3 regions of the Streptomyces sp. NPDC059785 genome follow, and region 1 is predicted to be linked to each of the others. Evidence: riboswitches for the same ligand, from Rfam matches in the RefSeq annotation. Region 1 holds a riboswitch; each other region holds the start of a gene.
What was found. A riboswitch is a leader RNA that binds a small molecule or an ion and turns the genes downstream of it on or off. The one in region 1 is predicted to bind cyclic di-AMP.
Positions count from the first base shown of each region.

Region 2: it holds a riboswitch for cyclic di-AMP, as region 1 does, so the genes downstream of both, ACFV6E_RS32295 (M23 family metallopeptidase) here and ACFV6E_RS28295 (peptidoglycan DD-metalloendopeptidase family protein) in region 1, are expected to answer to the same signal.
Region 3: it holds a riboswitch for cyclic di-AMP, as region 1 does, so the genes downstream of both, ACFV6E_RS20560 (M23 family metallopeptidase) here and ACFV6E_RS28295 (peptidoglycan DD-metalloendopeptidase family protein) in region 1, are expected to answer to the same signal.

Region 1 covers NZ_JBHWHV010000042.1:70,585-76,297, reverse strand. The annotation lists gene ACFV6E_RS28300 (SGNH/GDSL hydrolase family protein) at 332-1,117, opposite strand; gene ACFV6E_RS28295 (peptidoglycan DD-metalloendopeptidase family protein) at 1,387-2,280, opposite strand; cyclic di-AMP (ydaO/yuaA leader) riboswitch at 2,285-2,442, opposite strand; gene ACFV6E_RS28290 (alpha-galactosidase) at 2,833-4,995, opposite strand; gene ACFV6E_RS28285 (tyrosine-protein phosphatase) at 5,199-5,713, shown strand, end outside.
Region 2 covers NZ_JBHWHV010000054.1:1,877-7,589, forward strand. The annotation lists gene ACFV6E_RS32285 (HPr family phosphocarrier protein) at 83-364, shown strand; gene ACFV6E_RS32290 (GntR family transcriptional regulator) at 558-1,262, opposite strand; gene ACFV6E_RS32295 (M23 family metallopeptidase) at 1,489-2,253, opposite strand; cyclic di-AMP (ydaO/yuaA leader) riboswitch at 2,266-2,426, opposite strand; gene ACFV6E_RS32300 (M16 family metallopeptidase) at 2,664-4,052, opposite strand; gene ACFV6E_RS32305 (M16 family metallopeptidase) at 4,049-5,413, opposite strand.
Region 3 covers NZ_JBHWHV010000026.1:21,354-27,066, forward strand. The annotation lists gene ACFV6E_RS20550 (PrsW family intramembrane metalloprotease) at 1-694, shown strand, start outside; gene ACFV6E_RS20555 (aldo/keto reductase) at 749-1,693, opposite strand; gene ACFV6E_RS20560 (M23 family metallopeptidase) at 1,767-2,807, opposite strand; cyclic di-AMP (ydaO/yuaA leader) riboswitch at 2,819-2,976, opposite strand; gene ACFV6E_RS20565 (PP2C family protein-serine/threonine phosphatase) at 3,277-4,482, opposite strand; tRNA gene ACFV6E_RS20570 (tRNA-Met) at 4,771-4,844, opposite strand; gene ACFV6E_RS20575 (alginate lyase family protein) at 4,962-5,713, opposite strand, start outside.

The DNA.
Region 1 (5,713 bases):
GGTCGTCGTCGCGCACGCCCGCGCTTTCGCACCGCCGAGCGTCTGCTGCCGCCGCGACGCACCTCCGCAGCGCCGACGGCCTGCTGCCGCGGCTGTGTGTCCCCACACCGCCGACAGCCCGCCGCGGCTGCGTACCCCCGCACCGCCGACAGCCTGCCGCCGTCGCGACGCGCTCCCGCACCGCGATCGGCGCGGCGTGCGCCGCCGTGCGCCGCACGGGAACGCGCGGCGCGGGGGCGGGTGCGCGGCGCGGGAGCGCGCCGTACGGGAGCGCGCCGCGTACGCAGGGAGGCGGACGGCGTCCGGCTCCCGGTCGGCCCGTCCGCGGCGTTCAGACCGCCGAGGCGATCCGCATCTTGATGTCGTCCGGTGACAGGGTGCCCTTCGCCGCGACGTGGTCCCCGGAGGATTCGCCGCGCAGTCGGCGGCCGATCCACGGCACCAGGTACTCGCGCGCCCACTGGATGTTGTCGCGGCGCATCTCGAACGTGCCGCGCGGCGGCAGCGGGGGCCAGGGCTGGTCCGGGTCCGCCGGGACCTCGAGGCCGAGGAGCTGGCCGGCCCGCAGCGCCACCCGGGTGTGCCCCTCGGGCGACAGGTGCAGGCGGTCGCCGTCCCAGGCGCGCCGGTCCTGGATGGTCCTGAGCGACCACAGGTCGAGCACCGGGCAGCCGTAGCGGTCCGCGATGGCCCGGACATGCCCGTTGTACGTGGCGATCTTGCCGCGCAGATGCTTCAGGACGGGTACGCCGCGGGTGTCGAAGCCGGTGGTCACCAATACCGTGCCGACGGCCGAGGTGAGGTCCGCGACGGCGCGCTCGAAGCGCTCGGCGACCTCGTCGGGGTCGGTGCCGGGCCGGATGATGTCGTTGCCGCCCGCGCAGAAGGAGACCAGGTCCGGCGCGAGCTCCTTGGCCCGGGGAATCTGGCCCTCGATGACCTGGTCGAGGAGTTTCCCGCGTACGGCGAGGTTGGTGTAGTCGAAGTGGCCCTCCGGTCGCCGGTCCGCCAGCAGCACCGCGAACCGGTCGGCCCAGCCGACGAAGGCCCCGTCCGGACCGGGGTCGCCGACGCCTTCGGTGAAGCTGTCCCCCACCGCCACGAACGACCCGATCACTGCTCTCTCGTCACTCTTCTCACTCTTCGAATCGTCTGCCACATCGGCCCATCTTTCACCTTTCGATGTGAGCTACGCGACCGTAGGGAAGGCTTGACGGTCGGTGAGATAAGCCACTCGTCAAGTGTTGGTCAATCCCGGAATAAGGGCGCCCCGGGGACCGTTGTCGAGCCTCAATGCCGTCGGCGCGGCCGGCACACGCCGGAGGCCGGACCCCGGTCTGCGGGGTCCGGCCTCCGTGGCGGGTGGTGCCGGGTGACGGCCCGGCGTCAGCCGACCGAGACGCCGTGGGCGCGCAGGTACGCGACGGGGTCCACGTCCGAGCCGTAGTCCGGGGTGGTGCGGATCTCGAAGTGCACGTGCGGACCGGTCACATTGCCGGTCGCGCCCGACAGGCCGATCTGCTGGCCCTCGCTCACGGTCTGGCCGGCCGAGACGGAGAGCTGCGACATGTGGGCGTACTGCGAGTACTGGCCGTCGGCGTGCTGGATGACGACCTGGTTCCCGTACGCGCCGCCCCAGCCGGCCGAGACGACGGTGCCGGCGGCTATGGACTTCACGGTGGTGCCGGTGGGCACGACGAAGTCGACACCGGTGTGGTAGCCGCTGGACCACATGCTGCCCGCGGTCCTGTAGGCGGTGCCGATGGTGGCGCCCTCGACCGGCAGGGTGTAGCCGGAGTCCGCGGTCTCCGCCTTCGCCGAGGCGGCCGTGTCCGTCTGCGTCGTCCGGGTCGTCTGCGTGGTCTTGCCGGACGAGTCGGCGGTGGCGGACGAGTCGGCGGTGGCGGACGCGGCCTTCTTGCCGAGCGTGAGCTTCAGGCCCGGGTGGATCAGCGCGGGGTCGTCGCCGACGGCCTTGCGGTTGTCCGAGTAGATCTTCTTCCAGCCGCCGCCGACCTTCTGCTCGGCGGCGATCCTGGCGAGAGAGTCGCCTGACTTCACGGCGTAGGTCGTCGTCGCGGTCTTCGTCGCGGTCTTCGCGGCGGCGACGGTGGCCGTCTGCTGCGGGGCCTTGGCTGCCGCGGCGGCCGGGGTGGCGGCGTGGGCGCCGGCGGCCCCCATCAGCGGCAGCGCGAGCGCGGCTCCGCCGGTGCCCGCAAGGGCGATCGAGCGGGAGAAGCGCTGGGTCTTCGGACGGCGGTGCTTACCCTTCGCGGGCATGGCGTTTTCCTCTCCGGCGCCTGCGAGGTGAGCTGTCGGGTGCGGGCTGGAGATGCCCGGCCGCACTGAAGCGCGGCTTTACCCCTAGCCCGTTCCGGAGACCGGAACAGGCGTGGTACCTGCGGGTCCCCCGCTCCTGCCGGGTACGGGTGAGTGAACTGGATTCCGGGCGGCGGCAGGATTGGGCGTCCGTCCGGAGTGGAGGCGAACGTAAGCGAGAGCGAAGCGCGTCGACAAGCGGGCCCGGGTCCCCGTGCGTACCTCTTTCTTGATCGATGTCCGATTTGCCGGTTACTGTGCGTGAAGAGGTGATCTTTCCCCTCCTCAACCGGCCACGGCGTCAAGGCGGTTGGCGCGGCGCACCCGCGACGCACCGTCACGGATATGACGCTGCTCACGCGCGTAGACGCCAGCACTCCCCATTCCGGGGCCAGTTGGTCCCAATGTCTGCGAAACGGGCACAGCCGGAGACGGTGATCACGGTCGGCATGGCAATCGCCATCTGCACAGCGATCTCCATCGGTGACCAGCGGTGTGCGGTCACCACCGGCGTCAGAGGCGGCGGAGGTGGATCACCGTCGCGTCGAGGTCGCCGCGCAGGCCCGTCCGCAGTCCGTGGTGGAGCAGCACCGCGCCCCGGTGCACCTCGCCCGTCCTCCGGCACTCGTAGGCCGCGGACGGATCGAGGCCGCGCAGCCGGACCGGCGGGGTCGGCTCGCCGTAGTGCTGGGCGGGGAGCCAGGCCAGAACGACGGTCTCCGCGCCGAGCACGTACTGGACGGCGCTCAGCCCGTCCGGCCGGCCCGTCCGGCCCGCGCCGCCCGGACCCGCCGCTCCGCCCTCCGGGGGTCGCAGCCGGTACAGGTCGCCGTGCTGCACGACGGGTCTGATCCGTTTGTAGAGGCTCACCCAGTCCCGGGCCTCGGCCAGCTCCCCCTCGCTCCACTCGCTCAGGTCGCCGCCGAGGCCGAGCACCCCGGCCATGGCGCTGACGAAGCGGAACCGCAGGGCGCTGACCCGCCCGTTGAGCTGCGTGTTCGGGCTGTCGGTGACCCAGGCCGCCATCACCCGGGCCGGATGTATCTGGCTGAAGCCGTGCTGGATGGCGAGGCGGTCCAGCGGGTCGGTGTTGTCCGAGGTCCACACCTGGTCCGTGCGGGCCATGATGCCGAGGTCGATCCGGCCGCCGCCGCCCGAGCACGATTCGAAGGCGACCGACGGGTGCGCCGCCCGCAGCCGGTCCAGCAGCTCGTACACAGCGTGCACATGGTCGGTCCACAGCCGCTGCGGATACTCCTCGCCGGGCCACCCGGCGTCCGTGAAGCAGCGGTTGAAGTCCCACTTCACATAGTCGATCGGCGCGCCGGTGAGCAGGGCGTCGAGCCGCTTCCACACGTACTGCCGGACGTCGTCGCGGGCCAGGTTCAGCACGAGCTGGTTGCGGTACTCCGTTCTGCTGCGGCCCGGCTGGAACTGCACCCAGTCGGGGTGCGCGCGGTAGAGGTCGCTGTCCGGATTGACCATCTCCGGCTCGACCCAGATACCGAACCGCATGCCCAGCCCGTGCACGTGCCGGGCCAGCGGTGCCAGTCCGTCGGGGAAGCGGTCGGGGTTGGGCGTCCAGTCCCCCAGCCCGGCCCGGTCGCTGGTGCGCGCCCCGAACCAGCCGTCGTCGACCACGAACAGCTCGACGCCCAGGTCCGCGGCCCGGTCCGCGAGGGCCCGCTGCTGCTCCTCGGAGATGCCGAAGCCGGTGGCCTCCCAGGAGTTGTAGAGCACGGGCCGGTCGTGATCGGCGTCCGGCACGACGTGCGTGCGCTGGTACGCGTGCCAGGAGCGGCTGGCGCCGCCGAAGCCGCCGTCGCTGTACAGCCCGGCGAAGACGGGTGTGGCGTACGACTCGCCCGGTGCGAGCCGCAGCAGTCCCGAGTCGTCGTACCCGGCGCCTCCGGTGATCTGCACGCGCGCGTCCGGCAGTTGCGCCACGCAGATCCGCCAGGTGCCCGACCAGGCGAGCGCGCAGCCGTAGACCTCGCCGCTCTCCTCGGTGGCCTCGTGGTCGAGCGCCACCCACGGCAGGTGCTGGTGCCCGGTGTGCCCGCGGCGGCTGCCGAGCACCTTCTCCCCGTACGTCAGGTCCGAGCGGACCAGCCGGGATTCGGCGGCCCACCGGCCGTGCAGCTGCGACAGCCGCCAGCCCTCGCGCTCGGGCAGCGTCCAGGTCGCGGAGTCGGCGCGCAGCACCTCCAGATCGGGTCCCTCGTTGGCGAGCGTCACCCAGCGCTCGACGACGTCGCCGCGCATCCGGTAGTGCAGCGTAATGGCGAGTCCGGTGTCGGAGAAGCGCAGCCGCAGTCCGTCCGCGCCGGTCTCGGACCCCTCGAAGCGCCATTCGGTGCCGCGCCGCTCCCGCGTGCGCACGGACAGCGCGGGGCGGACGAAGCGGGGGCCGCCCTCGACCGGATACTCCTCGTGGCCGTCGAGCGGGGACTCGAAGGGCCAGTACCCCGGCGCGGGCCGGGTGGCGAGCGCCTCGGCGTCGGCGAGCGCGATCCGCGGGCCCCAGTGCAGATGCAGCAGCTCGTCGCGGTCGGTGAGCCGCAGGGCGTAGCTGCTGGCGGGGCCCGAGAGAAGCCAGGTCCGCCCGTCCGCGCCGGTCTCCGTCACCGGCTCGGCTTCCGTCTCCGTCACCGGCTCGGCTTCCGTCTCCGTCATCAGGCCCCCACGGACGTGGTCGAGTGCGATCTCGAATGCGATCTGCGAGCAACATCATCCGAGCTGCCGGGCCATTGATCAACGCCTGTGGACGAACGCCTGTGGACAACTCATTGCCGCAGGTACCCATGTCGTATCGTCGAAGGCGCATCCCGTCGGCGGGCACGCCGAGCAGCGCCGGCGGACGACTGGGAGGAGCCCCCGTGACGCAGCAGGTCCCGTCGACCGAGCCCGAGCTGACCGGAGTGCGGAACTTCCGGGACGTGGGCGGACTGCCCACCACCGACGGCCGGCGGGTGGCGCACGGACGGCTCTTCCGCAGCGGCCACCTGGCGCACGCGACCGGTGAGGACGCCGTGTTCCTCGCCTCGCTCGGCCTGCACACGATCTTCGACTTCCGCAATGCCGCGGACCAGAAGCTGGAGGGCCCGGACGTCGAGCTGCCGGGCGTGCGGAACGTGAATCTGCCGCTGAGCGACCCGGCGGACGGCGCGGAGTTCTGGAAGACGGTCCGCGACGGCCGGCTGGACGAGCTGCGCTCGCTGCTGGCGGACGGCAAGGCGGCGCACCGCATGATCACGTCGTATCGCGCGATGATCGAGCAGCGCACCGCCGAGCACTCCCGGGTGCTGCACGCGCTGGCCGAGGACAGCGTGCCCGCGCTGATGCACTGCGCGGCGGGCAAGGACCGCGCGGGCCTGTCCGTCGCGATCACGCT
Region 2 (5,713 bases), on a different contig from region 1:
CCCGCTCGGGGGCCGTCCGGGCATGCCGTACGGTATGGAACACTGGTCTAGACAACTTGAGTCACCTGAAGGGCAGCATCACATGGCTGAGCGCCGCGTCAACGTCGGCTGGGCCGAGGGCCTTCACGCCCGCCCCGCCTCCATCTTCGTCCGGGCGGCCTCGGCCTCCGGCGTCCCCGTGACCATCGCCAAGGCGGACGGCAACCCCGTCAACGCCGCGTCGATGCTCGCGGTCCTCGGCCTGGGCGCCCAGGGCGGCGAGGAGATCGTCCTCGCCTCCGACGCGGACGGGGCGGACGCCGCCCTCGACCGTCTCGCCAAGCTGGTCGCCGAGGGACTCGACGAGCTCCCCGAGACCGTCTGAGGCCGGACGCGGCACCGGCCGGGAAACACCGGCCGCACGCACGGCGAAGGGCCCGCCCGAATTACCGGGCGGGCCCTTCGCTTTTCCGCGCACCGGACGCACTTCCCGGCGAAAAGCGGACGAACGCAGAGCGGGAAAGGGCAGCAGAAATTATCCCCCGCGAATTACTTCCCCTTTGTATACGGCGCTTTTGTTAATGCCGCAGACCCGTCATGTTTACGCCAGGTTGCGAAGTCCTCACACGGTCCTGGCGGTCCGCGGCGTCGCCCCTGCCGGTGAAGCGGAGCCGGTGCGCGGCGCTCGCGCGCTCCGTGTGCAGCGCGGTCGCCGCCCGCGCCCGCTCGCTGTCCCCGCGCGCCACGGCGTCCACGATGCCGCCGTGCTCCGTCCAGGACTCCGCCGGGTCGGCGGGCGTCTCCACCGCGTACATCCAGGCGATCTTGCGCCGCAGCTGGGCGAGCGTCGCGGTCAGGGCGGGGCTCCCGGACGCCTGGGCGAGCGTCTCGTGGAACCAGTTGCCCAGGGAGCGCAGATCCTCGCTGTGGCCCCGCCTGGCCCGCTCCTGCCCCAGCCTGACCAGGCCGCGCAACACCTTGAGGTGCGCCTCGGTGCGGCGCTGGGCGGCCCGGGCGGCGGCCAGCGGCTCCAGCAGGATGCGCATCTCCAGCAGGTCGGTGCCCTCCTGCTCGGTGGGTTCGGCCACGCACGCGCCGGCGTGCCTGCGGGTCACGACGAAGCCCTCGGCCTCCAGGGTGCGCAGCGCCTCGCGCACGGGCACCCGGGAGACGCCGTAGCGGCGCGCCAGCAGTTCCTCGGTCAGGCGGCTGCCGCGCTCGTAGACACCCGCGACGATGTCATCACGGATCGCCGTGCATACCGAGTGCGCCGGAATGCGCATGAGCGGACCTCCGCCTTAATCCCCGCGAAACGCGGTCGATTGACGCTTGTTCGGCGACTCTATTGCAACGTCGCGGTATTTCCGATGGCGGGCTTGAATCCATGGATATTTTTTGGACATTCGGCGGCCGGAAACGACGAGGACCCCGGCCCAGGGGGCCGGGGTCCTGCGATGTCGTCCACGCGCGCGTGGGCGGGTGCGGGGCACCCGCGCGTGCGGCCGTGCGTCAGAGGGACACGCCGTGCGAGCGGAGGTAGGCGACGGGGTCCACGTCGGAGCCGTACTCGGCGGTCGTCCGGGCCTCGAAGTGGAGGTGGGGTCCGGTGACGTTGCCGGTGGCCCCGGAGAGGGCTATCTGCTGGCCGGCGGTGACGGTCTGCCCGACGGAGACGCCGATGGACGACAGGTGCCCGTACATCGTGTACGTGCCGTCGTGCATCTTCAGGACGACCTGGTTCCCGTACGCGCCGCCCCAGCCGGTCGTGACGACGGTGCCCGCGCCGACGGCGTGCACGGCGGTGCCGGAGGCGGCGTGGAAGTCGACGCCGGTGTGGGTGCCGGAGGACCAGAGGCTGCTGCTGCTCTGGTAGGCGGTGGAGACGTACGATCCGGTGATCGGCAGCACGAAGGTGTTCAGGCGCTTGCGCTCGGCGGCGCGGGCGGCCCTGGCCTCGGCCTCGAGCTTGCGCTCCGCCTCCGCCTCGGCCCGCTTCCTCGCGGTCTGCTCGGCCTTCTCCACGGCGGCGGCCTGCTCGGCGGCGTACTGCTGGGCGGTGGCCTGCGCGCCGACCTCCTCGGCGACCGAGTCGCCGATGGTGACGGCCTTCGTCAGCCCGGTCTGCTGGACCGACTCGCTCGCGGCGAACGCGGGGGCGGCCAGGGTTCCGATGACACCGGTGGTGGTGAGCGCCGCGACGCCCGCCGCACTCTTGGTCGTGCGGTTGATCCGGCTCGGACGACGATGCTTCCCGGTGACACGGGTGAGCGCCATGTAGGGGCTGGTCCTTTCCTTCCCTCTCGCCTACCGGGTTAGCTGACGGGTTCGGAGCAGGAAGGTCTCCTACGGGCCCCCTGTGGGGAGGGTGCCCGATTCACCCCAGGGACGTGATGCGGGTCCCCGGCTCCCCTGGCTCGCGCCGTACGGGGACTCGGCGATGACTGTCCGGTGCCGCGGGTGCGGCGCACTGCCCGACGAACAGCCGGACTGACGCTAAGCGAGGCGCCTTTCGATCAACAAACGGATCAGCGTTTTTGTAGCGCACGCCACAGGGCGGAAAGGCAACTCCCCTGCCAATACGGACAAAGCGAGGGCCCGGCCCGGGCCCCATTCCGGGCAGAACGGGGCCCTGGTGACCGATCGGTCACCAGGGCCCCCGGGGGACGGCGTCTTCCCGGCGGCTCCTACTCTGCCGTCACGACGCTCACTTCGCCGATGCCGAGCGCCCTGACGGGCTCCGCGATCTGCACGGCGTCGCCCACCAGGACGGTCACCAGGCGGTCGACCGGGAAGGCGTTCACGACGGCCGCGGTGGCCTCCACGGTGCCCGCCGCGGCCAGCTCCCGGTACAGCGCCGACTGGTAGTCGTCCGGCAGGTGCTGCTCGACCTGGTCCGCGAGCGTGCTCGCCACGGCCGCCGCCGTCTCGAACTTCAGGGGCGCGACACCCACCAGGTTCTGCACGGCGACGTCCCGCTCCGCGTCGGTCAGGCCCTCGGCCGCCAGGGTGCGCAGCACCTTCCACAGGTCGTCGAGGGCGGGACCGGTGTTGGGCGTGTCCACGGAGCCGCTGATGGCGAGCATCGCGGCGCCCGAGCCGTCCGGGGCCGAGCGCAGCACCTGGCCGAACGCCCGCACCCCGTAGGTGTATCCCTTCTCCTCGCGCAGGACGCGGTCGAGCCGCGAGGTGAGGGTGCCGCCGAGGCAGTAGGTGCCGAGCACCTGCGCGGGCCACACCCGGTCGTGCCGGTCGGCCCCGACGCGGCCGATGAGGAGCTGCGTCTGCACGGCGCCCGGACGGTCGACGATGATCACGCGGCCCCGGTCGTCGGCGGTCACCGGCGGCACCGGGCGCGGCTGGGCGGACGAGCCGGTCCAGCTCCCCAGGGTGTCGGCGAGGAGCGCGTCCAGGTCGACCCCGGTGAGGTCGCCGACGACCACGGCGGTGGCCGTGGCCGGGCGTACGTGCTTCTCGTAGAAGGCGCGCACGGCCGCCGAGTCGATGTTCTTGACGGTCTCCTCGGTGCCCTGGCGGGGGCGCGACATGCGCGAGCCGGCCGGGAACAGCTCCCGGGAGAGCTCCTTGGCGGCGCGGCGGGCCGGGTTGGCGGTCTCGTGCGGGATTTCGTCGAGGCGGTTGGTCACCAGCCTCTCGACCTCGCCGTCCTCGAACGCCGGGGCCCTGAGGGCGTCGGCGAGCAGACCGAGGGCCTTGGGCAGCCGGGAGACCGGCACTTCGAGGGAGAGCCGCACACCCGGGTGGTCGGCGTGCGAGTCGAGCGTGGCGCCGCAGCGCTCCAGCTCGGCCGCGAACTCCTCGGCGGAGTGCTTGTCGGTGCCCTCGGAGAAGGCCCGCGCCATGATCGTGGCCACGCCGTCGAGACCGACGGGCTCGGCGTCCAGGGGCGCGTCGAGAAGCACCTCGACGGCCACGACCTGCTGGCCCGGGCGGTGGCAGCGCAGCACCGTCAGGCCGTTGTCCAGGGCACCACGGCCCGGGGCCGGGAACGCCCACGGCCTGGCCTCGCCGGCCTGGGGCTCTGGGTGGAAGTCCATGCTCGCGAGCTCGGTCACTTGGCCGACTCCTCGTCCTCGTCGGTGGCCTCGGCAGCTGCCGCCTCGGCCTCTTCCGCGGCGACCGGCTCGTAGACGAGCACCGCGCGGTTGTCGGGGCGCAGCCGGGCCTCGGCGACCGCGCGCACCTCTTCGGGCGTCACTTCGAGGACGCGCTGTACGGCCGTCAGCGCGAGCTGCGGGTCACCGAACAGGACGGCGTACCGGCACAGTTCGTCGGCGCGCCCCGCGACCGTGCCGAGGCGGTCCAGCCACTCGCGCTCCAACTGGGCCTGGGCGCGCTCCATCTCCTCCGCCGTCGGGCCCTCCGCGGCGAACCGGGCGAGCTCCTCGTCGACGGCGGCCTCGATGACCGGCACCTCGACGTCGCCGGAGGTCTTCACGTCCAGCCAGCCCAGGGACGGCGCCCCGGCCAGCCGCAGCAGCCCGAACCCGGCCGCGACGGCGGTGCGGTCGCGGCGGACCAGCCGGTTGTACAGCCGGGAGGACTCGCCGCCGCCGAGGACGGTGAGCGCCAGGTCGGCGGCGTCCGACGCGCGCGTGCCGTCCTCCGGGAGCCGGTAGGCGGCCATCAGCGCGCGGGCCGGGACCTCCTCCTCGACGACCTCGCGCAGCTCCTGGCCGATGACGTCCGGCAGGGAGCCGTCACGCGGGGCGGGCTTGCCGTCGTGCCCCGGGATGGAGCCGAAGTACTTCTCGATCCAGGCGAGCGTCTGCCGCGGGTCGATGTCACCGACCACCGACAGGACGGCGTTGTTGGGCGCGTAGTACGTGCGGAAGAACGCGCGGGCGTCCTCCAGGGTGGCCGCGTCCAGGTCCGCCATCGACCCGATCGGGGTGTGGTGGTACGGGTGGCCCTCCGGGTACGCGAGCGCCGTCAGCTTCTCGAAGGCGGTCCCGTAGGGCACGTTGTCGTAGCGCTGGCGGCGCTCGTTCTTGACGACGTCGCGCTGGTTCTCCATCGACTCGTCGTCGAGCGCGGCGAGCAGCGAGCCCATGCGGTCGGCCTCCAGCCAGAGGGCGAGCTCGAGCTGGTGGGCGGGCATGGTCTCGAAGTAGTTGGTGCGCTCGAAGCTGGTGGTGCCGTTGAGCGAGCCGCCCGCGCCCTGGACCTTCTCGAAGTGGCCGTTGCCGTGCACCTGGTGAGAGCCCTGGAACATCAGGTGTTCGAAGAGGTGGGCGAGGCCGGTGCGGCCCGCCACCTCGTGGCGGGAGCCGACGTCGTACCAGAGGCACACCGCCGCGACCGGGGTCAGGTGGTCCTCGGAGAGCACCACGCGCAGGCCGTTGGCCAGGCGGTGCTCGGTCGCTGTCAGGCCGCCGGAGCCTGCCTCAGCTGTGGCCGTGTGACCCATGGGCATGTACGTCCCTTCGATCGCGGGAAACTGCCGAATCCCTGTCGGTCCTGCCACTGTATGCAAGCGCGCGGACGGCTGGCGAAGTTCCCGCACCAGCTACGCCGTGAGCGAGACCCGGGTGCCCCGCGAACAGGACTCACGTACGACCGCGGCGGGACGCGCCTACGCGCGCGCAGGTGCCTCCGGGGCGTTCCGGAGGCGGGTGCCGGGGGCTCGGTCGGGGGCGGGGACGGGTTGGTCCGGGGGCGTGGCCGCCGGACGTGGAGGGACGGGTTCCGGGAGGCGGTCCGGGGTGGGAACGGA
Region 3 (5,713 bases), on a different contig from region 1:
CGGCGTCGCGGCCCTGTCGGCGGAGCGCCAGCATCTGCGGCGGGTGTTCCTGCCGCTGTCCGGACTGCTCCTGGCGATGGGCATGCACGCCGTGTGGAACGGCTCGTCGTCCTTCGGCGAGTACGGGTTCTTCGCCGTCTACGCCGCGTTCATGGTGCCCGCGTTCGGGCTGCTCACCTGGCTCGTCATCTGGACCCGGCAGCGGGAGCTGCGCACGGTGCGCGCGGAGCTGCCCGCGTACGCCGCGGCCGGCTGGCTGGCCGCGCCCGAGCCGTTCGTACTCGGCTCGATGCGGGCGCGGCGGATGGCCCGCGACTACGCGGCGCACCACTTTGGCCGGGCCGCCGCCCGCTCCGTCGCCCAGTACGAGGCGTACGCGACGTCACTGGCGTTCCTCAGGCACCGGGGCCGCCTCGGCCGCGCGGGCGCCGACTTCGCCGTACGGGAGCGGGAGCTGCTGCACGAGCTGTGGCGGCGCCAGGAGGTCGCCCGGCCCGCGCTCGCCTACGCGGCCCGGTCGGCGGCTCCCGCGCCCGCCCCGCCGCCGTGGCCCGTGTACATGCCGGTCTACGGAACGCCGAATTACGGAAGCCCGGGGTACGGAACGCCGGGGTACGGACGCCCGCACCCCGGCCCGGCGGCGCCCCCTCCGGCGTACGGCCCCGGGCCCGCGTACAACCCGTACCGCTCGTGACGGCCGGGCGGTACGGGGGTTCCCGTACCGCTGCTCAGGGGCGCCCCAAGGGGCTCAGGCCGACGCCTCCGTCAGCTTCGCCAGCTCCGCGTCGGTGAGTTCCAGGTCCGCCACCGCGAGCAGGGCGGGGAGCTGCTCGACCGTGCGGGCCGAGGCGATGGGCGCGGCCACCGTCGGGCGGGCGGCGAGCCAGGCCAGGGCGACGGTCGCGTGGGCCGCCCCGCGCGCCCCGGCGATCTCGTCGAGCGCCGCGAGGACGCGGGTGCCCCGCTCGGTCTCCAGGTGCTTGCCCGCGCCCGCGGCCCGCGCCGAGTCGACGTCGGTGCCGGGGCGGTACTTGCCGGTCAGGAAGCCGGCGGCCAGCGCGTAGTACGGGACGGCGGCGAGCCCCGAGCGGGAGGCGACCTCCTGGAGCGGGCCCTCGTAGGTGTCGCGCGAGACGAGGTTGTAGTGCGGCTGGAGGGCGACGTAGCGGGCCAGGCCCTCGCGGTCGGAGAACTCCAGGGACTCGCGCAGCCGCTCGGGCGAGATGTTGGACGCCGCGATCTGCCGTACCTTGCCGGCCCTGACCAGCTCGTCGAGCGTGCCGATGATGTCCTCGACGGGGACCGCCGGGTCGTCGTAGTGGGTGTAGTAGAGGTCGATGTAGTCCGTGCCCAGGCGGCGCAGCGAGGCATCGGCCGCTGCCCTGATGTTGGCGGGGGCCAGGCCCTTGTAGTCGGGGTGCGCGCCGACCTTGGTGGCCAGGACGACGTCGGAGCGGTTGCCGCGCGCGGCCAGCCACTTGCCGATGACCGTCTCGGAGACACCGCCGCCGTTGCCCGGCACCCACGAGGAGTAGGTGTCGGCGGTGTCCACGAAGTTGCCGCCCGCGGCCGTGTAGGCGTCGAGGACGGCGAACGACTGCGTTTCGTCGGCGGTCCAGCCGAAGACGTTGCCGCCGAGGGAGAGCGGGAAGACCTTGAGGTCGGACGAGCCCAGCTTGCGAAGAGAAGTCATGCCTGTGGTCAACGTACGACGCTGAACCACGTATTCCGGACGTTCGGCCCTGTACTCCGGACGTTCGGCCCTCTTACGGGTTGAGGCCCTTGCTCTGCAACCACGCCATCGGGTCGATGCCGGTGGCGGCGCCGCCGGGGTGGACCTCCAGGTGCAGGTGCGCGCCGGTCACGTTGCCGGTGGCGCCCACGCGGCCGATGACGTCGCCGGTGTTCACCTTCTGGCCGACGCTGACGCTGATCGAGGACTGGTGGCAGAACCAGAGCTCGGTGCCGTCGTCCAGGGTCAGGATCGTGCGGTAGCCGTAGGAGCCGGCCCAGCCCGCCTCCGTGATGGTCCCGGAGTGGATCGCCTTGATGAGGGTGCCGGTGGGCGCGGCGAAGTCCAGCCCGGTGTGGTAGCCGGAGGACCACAGGGAACCGGCCTGCCCGAAGGTGGAGGTGATCGTGTACGAGGAGGTCGGCAGCGTGTACTGCTTGGCCAGCTTCGCCAGACGCTCGGCCTCGGCCTTCTTCTCGGCCTCCTCCTTCGCCTTCTTCTTGGCGGCGGCTTCCTTCTTCTCGGCCTCGTCCTGGGTCTTGGCCGCGGCCTTGACGGCCTTCTGCGCGGCGGCCTCGGCGGCGGCCTGGGTGGCGGCGTTGTCCACCTGGTCCTGCTGCGACTCGGCCTGCTGCATGATGCGGGCGCGCAGCGCCTCGCCCGCGCCGGTGCTGCCCTGCGCGGAGTCCGCGTTGGTCAGGCCGACGTTGCTGAGCGGTGTCGTGGAGCCCTGGTCGGCGTCGGAATCGCCGTCCGACATCAGGGACTTGGCGGAGTCGGTGACCGAGCCCAGGTCGGGCATCGAGATGGAGACCGGCGTCTTGCCGGGCGCCGCGGTGGCCATGCCGCCCGCACCCACGGCGGCGATGACGCCCACGCCGAGGACGGTGGAGCTGCGGGCGAGTCCCCCGCCGCGCTGCTTGGCGACGCGGTGCCGGCCGCGGACGGGACGGACGGATTCCGCGGTGGGATTCCACTCGTCCCAGGTGCCCTCCCCGGCGCCGTAGCCGAAGGTGTCGCTCTGCTTCTCGGACGGCGCGAACGAGGTGGACTGGGCAGGCCGGTTTGACGCCACGTGGGCGTGCTCCTTTCCTTCCTTCTCGCCTACCGGGTTAGCTGACGGGTTCGGAGCAGGAAGGTCTCCTACGCGCGTTGATCACGGCCTGATTCACCGTGGCAAACGCCCGATTCACCCCAAGTTGGTGGTTCCCCGGTTCCCTCGCGGGATTCGGCACGTGCGCACGGAGCCGCCTCTTGTGACGGCTGGGACGACCGCGCTGCGTTATCGAACGTTAATAGACCCGGGCTGGGTATTCCAAGCCGTTCGGACTGATCATTAACGTTTTCGCCACGGACTTAGGGGTCAGCCGCGGTGAAATCCGGGCGAGTTGACCACGATTCGTAAACTCGCATTCAGTTGATGGTTCGTCACTTGTTACCTCTCGGGCGTCGCTCGATCACGGCTGGTGACGGCCGCACCTCTGTGACGGAACCGGACGGCGGTCACCGGCCACGGCGTACGAGGGCAGGGCGGTGTACGGCGGTCACGGGCGGCGTACGGCGAGCAGTGCCAGGTCGTCCGTCGTCCCGCCGCCGGTGTGCCGGCGCACGTCCCGGGTGAGGGTGTCGAGGAGCGCGTCGGGCCCGGGGAAGACCCGGCCGGCCAGGCGCGCCGCCGGATCGTAGAACTCGCCCTGCTTGTCGCGGGCCTCGGACAGACCGTCAGTGTAGAAGAGCAGCGTCGACCCGCACGGGAACGGCGTCTGCTCGGCGCGGTCGGGCCAGCTCCCCAGCTCGCCCATCCCGAGCGGCAGGGCGGGCTCGCTCGCCGCCAGCACCAGCAGGGCGCCGCCGGAGTCGAGGAGCAGGGGCGGCGGGTGGCCGCGGTTGACGACGCGGACGACGCCCTCGCCGTGCGGGATCTCGGCGAGCACGGCCGTGGTGAACCCCTCGAAGGCGTCGAGCCCTTCGCGCCGGGTGCCCTCGCGCGCCAGGGACCGCTCCAGACGCTGGGCCACCGCCTCGAGCGACGCCTCCTGCTGGGCCGCCTCCCGGAAGGCCCCGATGACGACGGCGACGGCCGCCACCGCGCCCATCCCCTTGCCCCGCACGTCCCCGACGAGCAGCCGTACGCCGTGCGGGGTGTCCTGCACCGCGTACAGGTCGCCGCCGATGAACGCGTCCGCCTGCGCGGCCTCGTACCGGGCCGCGATGTCGAGTCCGCCGATCCGGTCGTCCGGGCGGGGCAGCACGGCGCGCTGGGCGGCCTCCGCGATCTCCTTGGCGGAGGCGAGCTGCTGGTCGCTGCGCCGGACCAGGAGGTTGATGAGGACGGCCAGGACGGCGACGGTCGCGACGGTGGCCGCCTCGGTGACCGCGTCGGCGTCCATGACGATGCCGAGCCCGATGTGCACGGTGACGACGGCGATCACCGACATGATCCCGGTGACGACCGTGGAGCGCAGCGAGAACAGCGGCGCCGCGACGAGGGGGGCCGCGGTGAAGAAGGGCGCCGCGGTGAACTCCGCCGGGGTGAGGCAGTCGTAGACCACCCCGACCGCGATCAGCAGCACGGGCAGCATCCGCACGAAGGCGCGCGCGTAGGAGTACCGCCGGCTGCCGGACGGCTCGGCGCGACCGGGCGACGGCCCGTCCCCGAGACCGGGGTCGGGCACGGGGTCACCGGGCAGCCGGCCCCCGGCCCGCTCGGACAGCCGGCTCCCGGCCTGCTCATCCGGCCGGAAGGCCACGCGGTCGTCCGGCAGAGGACCCGCACGGCCGCCGGTCCGCGGGCGGGGCCCGTCGTCGCCGCCCGCAGGCCCCCGGTCGCCTCCGGGAACCCCGTCTCCGGTTCCGCCGGTCGGTTCCGTCGGCCGTTGCCCGCCTTCTCGCTGCCCCACCCGTCCAGGCTTCCCGGAGCGCGGACGGGCGGCGACCGCTGTGGGCCGACCGGATGACACGGGCGCCGCGGGGCCAAGGTCGTGGAACGCACCGAGGGCCGGAACTCGATCTCTCGAGTTCCGGCCCTCGGCCTTCAGTAGCGGGGACAGGATTTGAACCTGCGACCTCTGGGTTATGAGCCCAGCGAGCTACCGAGCTGCTCCACCCCGCGTCGGTGAAACCAGTGTACGTCATCCGCAGGGCCGGGGCACACGCGTATCCACCGCGCCCCCTCCTGCCGCCGCCTCACCCGTCCGCGGCCGCCGTTCCACCCGCCCGCGGACGCGGCTCAGGCGGCGGGGTTGCCCGCGTGCGTGAGCGTCTCCCAGGCGACGAAGAGATCGTCCGTCCCGGCGGGCCGGGTGCGCTCGGCGTACGTGCGGGCGGCGGGGACGCGGTCGCCGAGGCGGCCCTCCAGGTGGTTCAGGGCGACCTCCAGGTCGGGCCCCATGTTCCGGTCGATCCGGCCGCCGCACAGCCAGCGGGGCGCGGGCTCGCCCGACTGGTAGCGGGCGTGGAAGGACACCGCCGCGCGCAGCCGGTCCTCGACCTCGCGGTAGAGGTCGACGCCCTGGTGCCAGGCGGTCTCGGCGATGTGCGCCGTGGCGGCGAGGGCGTATCCCACGTGCTTGAAGTTGCGGCAGGTCTCCTGGGCGACCCCGTCCTCGTAGCGCCGCTGGCCGAACCAGTAGGTGGTCATCTTCTGCGGGGTGTCGACCGTGCTGCCCGCCGGGGTGACCGGTTCCTTGCCGTCCTTGCGCAGGTAGAAGTAGGCGGGCACGCGCTCGCGGAAGCGTTTCAGCGCGTGGTCGAAGGCCTGCTGGTCGTCGAGGAAGACGGCCATGCCGATGGCGGCGTCGGTCATCACCAGGTCCCAGTTCCCGTTGAAGTCCGGGACCTCGCGGGTGACTTCGGGGAGGTAGGCGGTGCGCAGCATGGTCTTGAACCGCGCGACGTCCGCCCGCGGCCAGCCCGCCCCCGTGTGCCGGACGATCTCCGCGGCGCGCGCCCACGTCGAGCCCGCCCAGGCGGTCTGGAGCC